Linked DNA regions of Cystobacter fuscus DSM 2262. The protein of the gene in region 1 interacts with the protein of each later gene in a pairwise test. Links are inferred from orthologs where the notes say so. Each region holds a gene or a part of one and is shown in the gene's direction. Other genes may lie near its edges.

Evidence for each region. The genes of interacting proteins can lie anywhere in the genome.
Region 2: the proteins of serC (region 1) and selB interact in binary tests that used the Escherichia coli proteins (3 or more experiments, as listed by UniProt). The link is inferred for Cystobacter fuscus DSM 2262 from one-to-one orthologs.

Annotation. Positions count from the first base shown.
Region 1 is NZ_ANAH02000012.1:35,445-40,110, forward strand. Bases 702-3,599 are described here. They hold serC (3-phosphoserine/phosphohydroxythreonine transaminase), read left to right. Parts: upstream 702-1,555; coding sequence 1,556-2,644; downstream 2,645-3,599. Other genes in these bases: bufB (MNIO family bufferin maturase), read left to right, coding at 702-765; D187_RS22425 (HvfC/BufC N-terminal domain-containing protein), read left to right, coding at 762-1,478; D187_RS22435 (chalcone isomerase family protein), read left to right, coding at 2,677-3,237; D187_RS22440 (M13 family metallopeptidase), read left to right, coding at 3,340-3,599. In the rest of the region: more of bufB, read left to right, coding at 1-701; more of D187_RS22440, read left to right, coding at 3,600-4,666. UniProt on the Escherichia coli protein: Catalyzes the reversible conversion of 3-phosphohydroxypyruvate to phosphoserine and of 3-hydroxy-2-oxo-4-phosphonooxybutanoate to phosphohydroxythreonine. Is involved in both pyridoxine and serine biosynthesis.
Region 2 is NZ_ANAH02000013.1:276,966-280,972, forward strand. Bases 197-3,142 are described here. They hold selB (selenocysteine-specific translation elongation factor), read left to right. Parts: upstream 197-684; coding sequence 685-2,601; downstream 2,602-3,142. Other genes in these bases: D187_RS23760 (phosphoribosyltransferase), read left to right, coding at 197-659; D187_RS23770 (ATP-binding protein), read left to right, coding at 2,598-3,142. Outside these bases: more of D187_RS23760, read left to right, coding at 18-196; more of D187_RS23770, read left to right, coding at 3,143-4,007. UniProt on the Escherichia coli protein: Translation factor necessary for the incorporation of selenocysteine into proteins. It probably replaces EF-Tu for the insertion of selenocysteine directed by the UGA codon. SelB binds GTP and GDP.

The DNA of each region.
Region 1 (4,666 bases):
CTGCCGGAGACCCCCCGCGCGCTGGATTGGGTGGAGATCGTCCCGGAGAACTTCCTCACGCTCGGCGGCCGTCCCCAGCGTGCGCTGGACGCGTGCCGCGAGCGCTGGCCGGTGCTGCCGCATGGGGTGGCGCTGAACGTGGGTGGTCCGGAGCCACTGGACGAGGCCTACCTCTCCGGGCTCCAGGCGCTGGTGGAGCGGCTGGACGCGCCCTTCTTCTCGGATCACCTCTGTTACGCGCGGCTGGGGGGCGCCTACCTCTACGATCTGCTGCCGCTGCCCTTCTCGCCCGAGGCGGTGGAGCACGTGGCGCCGCGGGTGCGCGAGGTCCAGGCGCGCGTGGGCCGGCCCTTCCTGCTGGAGAACCCGAGCTACTACGCGCGCATGCCCGGCGGCACCCTGGCGGAGGCGGACTTCCTGCGGCACGTGGTGGAGGAGGCCGATTGTGGCCTCCTGCTGGACGTGAACAACGTGTACGTGAACGCGTGCAACCATGGCTACGAGCCGCGCGCCTTCGTGGACGCGCTGCCGCTGGAGCGCGTGGGGCAGATCCACCTCGCGGGGCACGAGCGGCGACCCGACGTCCTCCTCGACACGCATGGGGCGCCCGTCTGCGACGAGGTGTGGTCGCTCTACCGCTACGTGCTCGAGCGCACCGGGCCGGTGCCGACGCTCATCGAATGGGATCAGGACATCCCCTCGCTGGAGGCGGTGCTGGACGAGGCGGATCGGGCGCGGGAGCTGCTCCAGGGGGTGGCGCGATGAAACCGGGACTGCGTGGCTTCTTCGAGTCGATGGAGGCGTACTTCGCGGACCCGGGGCCGGAGGCGCTCGAGCGGCTGTACACGGCGCACCCGGGCTGGGACGCGCCGCGCTCGCGCGTGGAGCTCTATGGGCACATGGTGCGCCACCATGGCGAGGCCACCCTGGACAAGCTCTACCCGCGGGTGCGCGGGTGCGTGGAGCCGGCGCTCTGGGCGGAGCTGGTGCGGGCCCATGGCGCCTCGCGTCCTCACCGGCCCTTCGAGATGAACCGCCTGGGCGAGGGCTTCGCCGGCTTCCTCGCGGACGAGGCGGGGGCTCGGGGGCTGCCGGACTTCCTGCCCGCGCTGGCGCGCTTCGAGTGGACGGACTTCGCGGTGTACACGTCGATGGAGCCCGTGCCCGCGCGCGTGGAGCGCCTGACGGTGAACCCGACGCTGATGATGTTGGAGCATCCCTTCCGGCTGTGCGCGTTCATGCGGGCCGGGGTGGGGGAGCGGCCGGAGCCCGGACAGGAGCTGGCGCTGCTCTGGCGCCACCCGGAGCGGCTGGTGACGATGTACCTGGAGGCCGAGGAGCGCTCGTTGTTGGTGCTGAAAATGGCGGTGGAGGGGTTGGAGCCCCGGCAGGTGGCGGAGGCGACGGGCGTGGAGGAGGCGGTCATCCGTGCCGCCGTGGACACCCGGGTGGCCGACGGTCTCGTCCTGGCGCCGTGATGGCGCTTCACGCTTCCCCCGGCGGAGGCGTTGGGCAGAATGGCCGCGCGTTGTTTTCCCAGTGAGAGGACCCAGCCATGCGCGTCATCAACTTCAATCCCGGCCCCGCGGGGCTGCCCCTGCCCGCGCTCGAGCGAGCGCGCGACGAGCTGATCGACTTCCAGGGCTCGGGCATGTCCGTGATGGAGCACAGCCACCGGGGCAAGGAGTACGAGGCGGTCCACGACGAGGCCATCTCCCTGCTCACCGAGCTGCTGGGCATTCCGGACACCCACCAGGTGCTCTTCCTCACGGGAGGGGCGTCGCAGCAGTTCGCCCAGGTGCCGATGAACTTCCTGCACCCGGGCACGAGCGCGGACTACCTGATGACGGGCGTGTGGAGCGAGAAGGCCTATGACGAGGCGTGCATCGTGGGCAAGGCGCGCATCGCCGCCACCACGGTGGGCCCGGACAAGCGCTACGTGCGCGTGCCCCGGCAGGAGGAACTCCAGCTGGATCCCCGGGCGGCGTACGTCCACATGACGAGCAACAACACCATCTACGGCACCCAGTGGCACACCTTGCCCGAGGTGGGGAGCGTGCCGCTCATCTCGGACATGAGCTCGGACTTCATGTGGAAGCCCACGGACGTGAGCCGCTTCGCCTTCCTCTACGCGGGGGCGCAGAAGAACCTGGGGCCCTCGGGCGTGCTCATCGCCATCGCTCGCAAGGACTTCATCGCCCAGGGCCGCCGGGACATCCCGAAGATCTTCCGCTACTCCCTCCACGCGGAGAACAACTCGCTCTACAACACGCCCCCCACGCTGGCCATCTACCTGTGCCGCAACGTGCTGGCGTGGATGAAGGCGCAGGGCGGGCTCGCGGGGCTGGAGGCGAGAAACCGGCAGAAGGGCGAGCTGCTCTACCGCGCCCTGGATGCGAACGCGGGCTTCTACCGCGCGCCCGTGGAGCGCGAGTCGCGCTCCTTCATGAACGTGGTCTTCCACCTGCCCACCCAGGAGCTGGACGCCGCGTTCGTCTCCGAGGCGAAGAAGGCGGGCATGGTGGGTCTCAAGGGGCACCGTATCTGCGGGGGCATCCGCGCCTCCCTGTACAACGCGGTGTCGGTGGACGACGTGCGCGCCCTGGTGTCCTTCCTGGAGGAGTTCGCCCGGAAGAAAGGCTAGGGTGGCCCCCCACCCCTTCCACAGGAGAGGTCATGAAGAACACCACGCTGTGTGCCGTGTTGTTGACCGCCGTACTCGCGCTGCCCGCCGCCGCCAAGGACGTGGCGGGGGTGGCGTTTCCCGACTCGGTGTCCGTCGAGGGCAAGGAGCTGAAGCTCAACGGGGTGGGCCTGCGCAAGAAGCTCGTCTTCAACGTGTACGCCGCCGGCCTCTACCTGCAGAACCCGTCGCGCGAGGGCGCCCAGGCCATCGGCTCGGAGCAGATCAAGCGCGTGCGGATGTCCATGCTGCGCGACCTGGACAAGAAGACGATCTCCGAGGCCATCGTGGATGGCTTCAAGAAGAACGCGAAGGACAAGCTGCCCTCGCTCCAGCAGCGGCTGGACACCTTCACCTCGGCCATTCCGGACCTGAAGAAGGGCGACGAGCTGCTGCTCACGTACGTGCCCGGCCAGGGCACCACCATCGAGAGCAAGGGGGGACAGAAGATCTCGGTGGAGGGCAAGGACTTCGCCGACGCGCTCTTCTCGGTGTGGCTCGGCAACAACCCGGTCGACGGCGGCGTCAAGGACGGGATGTTGGGCAAGGAGTAGCACCGCGCTTCGGGGGTCGCCCTCCGGTACGAGGTTGAGGCGCGCGCGCCCGTGGCCGGATAGGGTGCGCGCTGCCTCATACCCCACACGGAGAACGACTGGATGAAGAAGGCATTGCTCGCCGCATGTTGTCTCGTGGCGTCCGCTTGCAAGACGGCGGAGCCCGCGCCCACGCCCCCCTCGCCCGCCACGCCCGCGACGCAGCCCCAGCCCCCCGCCGAGTCCCGCCCGCTCTCCCCGGGTCTGGACCTGGCCGCGATGAACGAGCAGGCCAACCCCTGCGAGGACTTCTACGAGTTCGCGTGCGGCAACTGGGTGAAGGACACGGAGATTCCCGCGGATCGCCCCCGCTGGTCGCGCGGCTTCGATGCCATCTCGGCGCGCAACGAGGAGATCCTCCGGGACATCCTCGAGGGCGTGTCCCAGGGCAAGGCGCCCGAGGGGCTCGCCTCCGCGCGGAAGCTGGGGGACTTCTACGGCTCCTGCATGGACGAGGCGAAGCTGGAGGCGTCGCTGCCGGCGCTCAAGGCGGAGCTGGCGAAGCTGACGGCGAAGAACGCGAAGGAACTGGCGCGGGTGGTGGGCACGCTGCACGCGCAGAACGTGTTCCCGCTCTTCCGCATGGGCGCCAACACCGACTTCAAGGACGCCAGCCAGATGATCGGCGAGGTGGACCAGGGCGGCCTGGGCCTGCCGGACCGGGACTACTATTTGAAGGACGACGAGAAGTCGAAGGCGCTGCGTGATGCCTACACCGAGCACGTGAAGAACACCTTCGTGCTGCTGGGCGAGCCGGCCGAGACCGCGGCGAAGAGCGCGGCGTCGGTGCTGGAGGTGGAGACGGCGCTCGCCAAGGCGTCGATGTCGCGCGTGGAGCGCCGCGAGCCGAAGAACCTCTACCACCGCCTGGAGCGCAAGGGCCTGAAGGCGGAGGCGCCGGGCTTCCCGTGGGACGAGTACTTCAAGGCCGCGGGGGCCGGGAGCGTGCAGGCGCTCAACGTGTCACACCCGCCGTTCTTCAAGGAAGTGGAGCGGCTGGCGAAGACGATGCCGGCGGCGGCGTGGACGCCGTACCTGACGTGGAACTACGTGTCGAGCGCGGTGCCGGCGCTGCCCAAGGCCTTCCAGGACGAGCGCTTCCGCTTCTCGCAGAACCTGACGGGCGCGAAGGAGGACGTGGCGCGCTGGAAGAAGTGCGTGCGCTTCGCCAACATGGCGCTGGGCGAGGCGCTGGCGCAGCCCTTCATCGAGCGCACGTTCGGCGCGGACGGCAAGACGACCACGCTGCAGATGGTGCAGGAGATCGAGAAGGCCTTCGAGCGCAACCTGGACACCCTGGCGTGGATGGACGCGGCCACGCGCGAGCAGGCGCTGGTGAAGGTGCGCAAGATCGTCAACAAGATTGGCTACCCGGACAAGTGGCGGGACT
Region 2 (4,007 bases), on another replicon or contig:
ACACTGGAGTCCGCGCCGTGGCCACCAAGCGGGCAACACCCAAGGTCACCAAGGGCAAGCCCTCCCAGAAACAGGTGGAGAAACTCGTCTCCATTCCACCCGACGTGGTGCTCGCGCCCCAGGTGGAAGCCCCCCGTCATGCCACCGGACGCGACCAGTCGCGTGCCCGCACCCAGGTGCAGGAGCTGACGTGGGCGCAGTTCGATCGCGCCGTGCAGACGCTCGCGCTCGCCATCCGCCAGTCGTACTCGCCCGCGGCCGTGGTGGGCGTGGCGCATGGGGGCGTGTTCGTGGGCGGAGCACTGTCGAGCGCCCTGGGCGCCGAGTTCTTCCCGGTACGCATCAGCCGCCGCAGCCGGGACAAGGGCCAGGCCAAGCCGAAGCTGAGCGGGGAGATGCCTCGCGAACTCAAGGGCAAGCGGGTGCTCATCGTGGACGACGTGGCGTCCAGTGGTGACACGCTGGCGCTGGCCGTGGCGCTGGCGCGCAAGGTGGGCGCCCGGGAGGTGAACACCGCGGCGCTGGTGTCCCGGCCGGATGGCTTCGAGCCGGACTTCTGCGCGCTGTCCACCGACGCCCTGGTCGTCTTCCCGTGGGACTACGAGGACGTCGCCGAGGACGGGCGCTTCGACGTGGATCCGGACAAGGCGGGGGCGTGAAGGCCGCGGGGGGGCGCGGAGCGCGATGATCATCGGCACCGCGGGGCACATCGATCACGGCAAGACGTCCCTGGTCAAGGCGCTCACCGGGATCGACACGGATCGGCTGAAGGAGGAGAAGCGCCGGGGCATCACCCTGGAGCTGGGCTTCGCGCACCTGGCGCTCGGCGAGGGGCAGGTGGCGGGCGTGGTGGACGTGCCCGGCCATGAGCGCTTCGTGAAGGCGATGGCGGCGGGGGCCGGCGGGGTGGATCTGGCGGTGCTGGTGGTGGCGGCGGACGAGGGGGTGATGCCCCAGACGCGCGAGCACCTGGACATCTGCCGGCTGCTGGGCGTGAAGGCCGGCGTGGTGGCGCTCACCAAGGCGGACCTGCTTCCGGGGCTGGGCGCGGAGTGGCGCGCGCTGGTGGACGCGGACGTGGCCACGCTGGTGGCGGGCACCTTCCTCGAGGGCCGTCCCGTGGTGCCCGTCTCCTCGCGCACGGGCGAGGGGCTCGAGGCACTGCGGGCCGCGCTCGTCGAGGTCGCCCGGGACGTGCCCGCGCGCGGCGTGGACGGCCCCGCCTTCCTGCCGGTGGATCGGGCCTTCAGTCTGAAGGGCTTTGGCACGGTGGTGACGGGCACGCTCTTGTCGGGGGCCTTCGCGGCGGAGGACGCGGTTTCCCTGCTGCCGGGCCTCGCCGGACCCTGGCGCGTGCGCGGGGTGCAGCGGCATGGCGAGGGCGTGCCGCGGGTGGTGGCCGGGCAGCGGGCGGCGGTGAACCTGGTGGGCGTGGAGGCCGAGGCCATCGCGCGCGGCGCGGTGTTGGTGCACGCGGGCGAGGTGTCCGAGACGTCCATGTTGGACGTGGAGCTGAGCCTGTTGGCCGCGGCGCCCGAGGCGCTGCCCCGGCGCCGCAAGCTCCTCGTGCACCTGGGCACGACGCAGACGGAGGCCACGGTGGCGCTGTTGGACCTGGAGCGGTTGGAGCCGGGGGAGACGGGGCTCGCGCAGCTGCGGCTGGCGGCACCCGTGGCGGCGCTGCCCGGTCAGCGCTTCATCCTCCGGGGCTCGCGCGCGCTGCCGGGCCGGGGCGCCACGCTGGCCGGGGGGCGGGTGCTGTCCATCTCGCCTCCGCGTCGGCGCAAGGGCGGGGCCGGGGTGGTGGCTCCCCTGCTGGAGGCGGATCCGGGCACCCAGGTGGCATGGCTCTTGAGACAGGCGGGCTACCGGGGCCTCACCTGGAAGGAACTCTTCGCCCGCTCCGCCCTGGCGTCCCGGGTGCTGTCGCGGGCGCTGGAGACGCTCGGCGCGCGGGGCACGGCGCTGCTGGTGGACAAGGAGCGGCGGCTCTACCTTTCGGGCGAGGTGTTCGAGGGGATGCGGGCGCGGGCCCTGGCGCTGCTCGACGCCTTCCATGAGCGCGAGCCCTTGCGCGAGGGGCTGTCGAGGGAAGAGCTGCGCCAGCGCCTGTCGGGCGAGCTCGAGGCCCGGGTGTTCTCCCGGTTGGTGCAGACGTTGGTGGAGGCGGGCAATGTGGAGGTGGAGCGCGAGACGGTGAGGCGGGTGGGGCGGGGCCGCACGTTGTCCTTGGATGAGGACGCGGCGCGCACGCGACTGGTGGCGGACCTGGGGGCGGCGGGGCTCGCTCCGCCCACGCTCAACGAGCTGGCCGAGCGGCTGCGCCTGCCCGTGCCCCGGGTGAGGGAGTTGCTGCGGGTGGCGGTGGCGGAGGGCCGGGTGGTGGGGGTGAGCGAGGAGCTCTATTTCGACGTGGGCGCGCTGGCCGGTCTCAAGGAGAGGCTCGTTGCCTACCTGCGCGACAAGAGCGAGATTTCCACCCAGGCGTTCAAGGAGTTGGTGGGGCAGAGCCGGAAGTTCGTCATTCCCCTCTCGGAGTACTTCGACCGCGAGAAGGTCACGCTCCGTGTCGGAGAGAAACGGGTGCTGCGGCGCGCATGACGAGGAATCTCTACAACGAGGCGAGCCTGCGCAGCCTCATCGACAACTTCACCAATCCCATCTCCGTGGTCCAGGAGGGGCGGATCCGGATGGCCAACGACGCCTACCTGTCGATGCACGGGTTGTCGCGCGAGCAGGTCGAGGGCCGCTCCTTCTTCGACTTCCTCCACCCGGAGGACCTGGCGAGGCTGCGCACGCGCTACCGCCTGCGGGAGCAGGGGATGCTGGCGGAGAGCGATCCCCGACGCTACGTGCTCCCGGCGCGTCCGGGCGTGGGGCCGCGGGAGCTGGCGGTGCACGTGCAGGAGGTGGAGCTGGAGGGCAGTGGCTTCGCGCTGCTGTGCAACCACCTGGTGCTGGGCGACCGCCCGAACGAGCTGGAGATGGCCGAGCGCCTGGTGGAGACGTCCGCGAAGCTCGTCGCGGCGCGCTCCGAGGAGGCGGTGCGGCGCATCGCCCTGGAGGGCTTCCAGGGGGTGGGGCTCTCCGCGCGCTTCCTGGTGCGGGAGGGGGAGCGCTTCAGTCCCTTCGAGGGCCTCGAGGAGGCACTGGCCCAGCGGGCCTTGTCCGAGGGACGCCCCGTCTTCGGCCACTTCGAGACCGAGTCCACGGCCGTCTACCTCGCGCTGGGCACCCCGTCGTCGGAGGTGCTGTGGGTGGTGGGCTCGCAGGTGCGGCCCTCGTACGGTCCGGTGCTGGAGCTCTTCGCCAAGGTGGTGGGGGCGGCGCTCCTCGACGCGCGGCTGTTGGCGGACGTGGAGCGCAGCCGCTGGGAGCTGTCGTCCGTGGCCGAGGTGGCGCGCTTCGTCGCGCTGCCCGAGCCTCCCTCACCCGAGGACTTCCTCGCGCGGCTGTCGCTGCTGGTGGGCGCGGAGGCCGTGGTGTTGTACGGGGCGGACTCGCCGGAGGGGCCCTTCGGGCTCGTGGCGCAGGTGGGGCTGGAGCCGGCCCTGGTGGAGGCGCTCCCCATGCCGCGGGGGGAGTGGCTGTCGACGGAGATGTCGGCTCGGGACGTGGTGCTCTCCAGCGAGGCGGAGGAGCGCGAGTGGAGCGCGCGGTCCGCGGGCCGTCTGGTCCGCAGCGCGGCGGTGCCGCTGTTGCTGGGAGGTCAGCCCGGGGGGCTCTTGCAGGTGCTGCGCGGCGCGAACCCTCCCTTCAGCGCGGAGGAGCAGCGGCTGCTGGGCACGCTGGCCGAGCTGTTGATGATGTTGCTGGAGCAGCGCCGGCTGCGGGCCGAGTCCGCGCGCCAGCTGACCGACTCGCGCCTGCTGTTGGATCTGGCGCGCACCACCGCCGCCACGCTGGAGGTGGCGAGCATCCTGGACGTGGCCTCGGACTTCCTCGTCAAGCTGCTGGACGTCTCCAACTGCTTCATCCTGCTGCATGACGAGCAGGCGGGGGTGCTG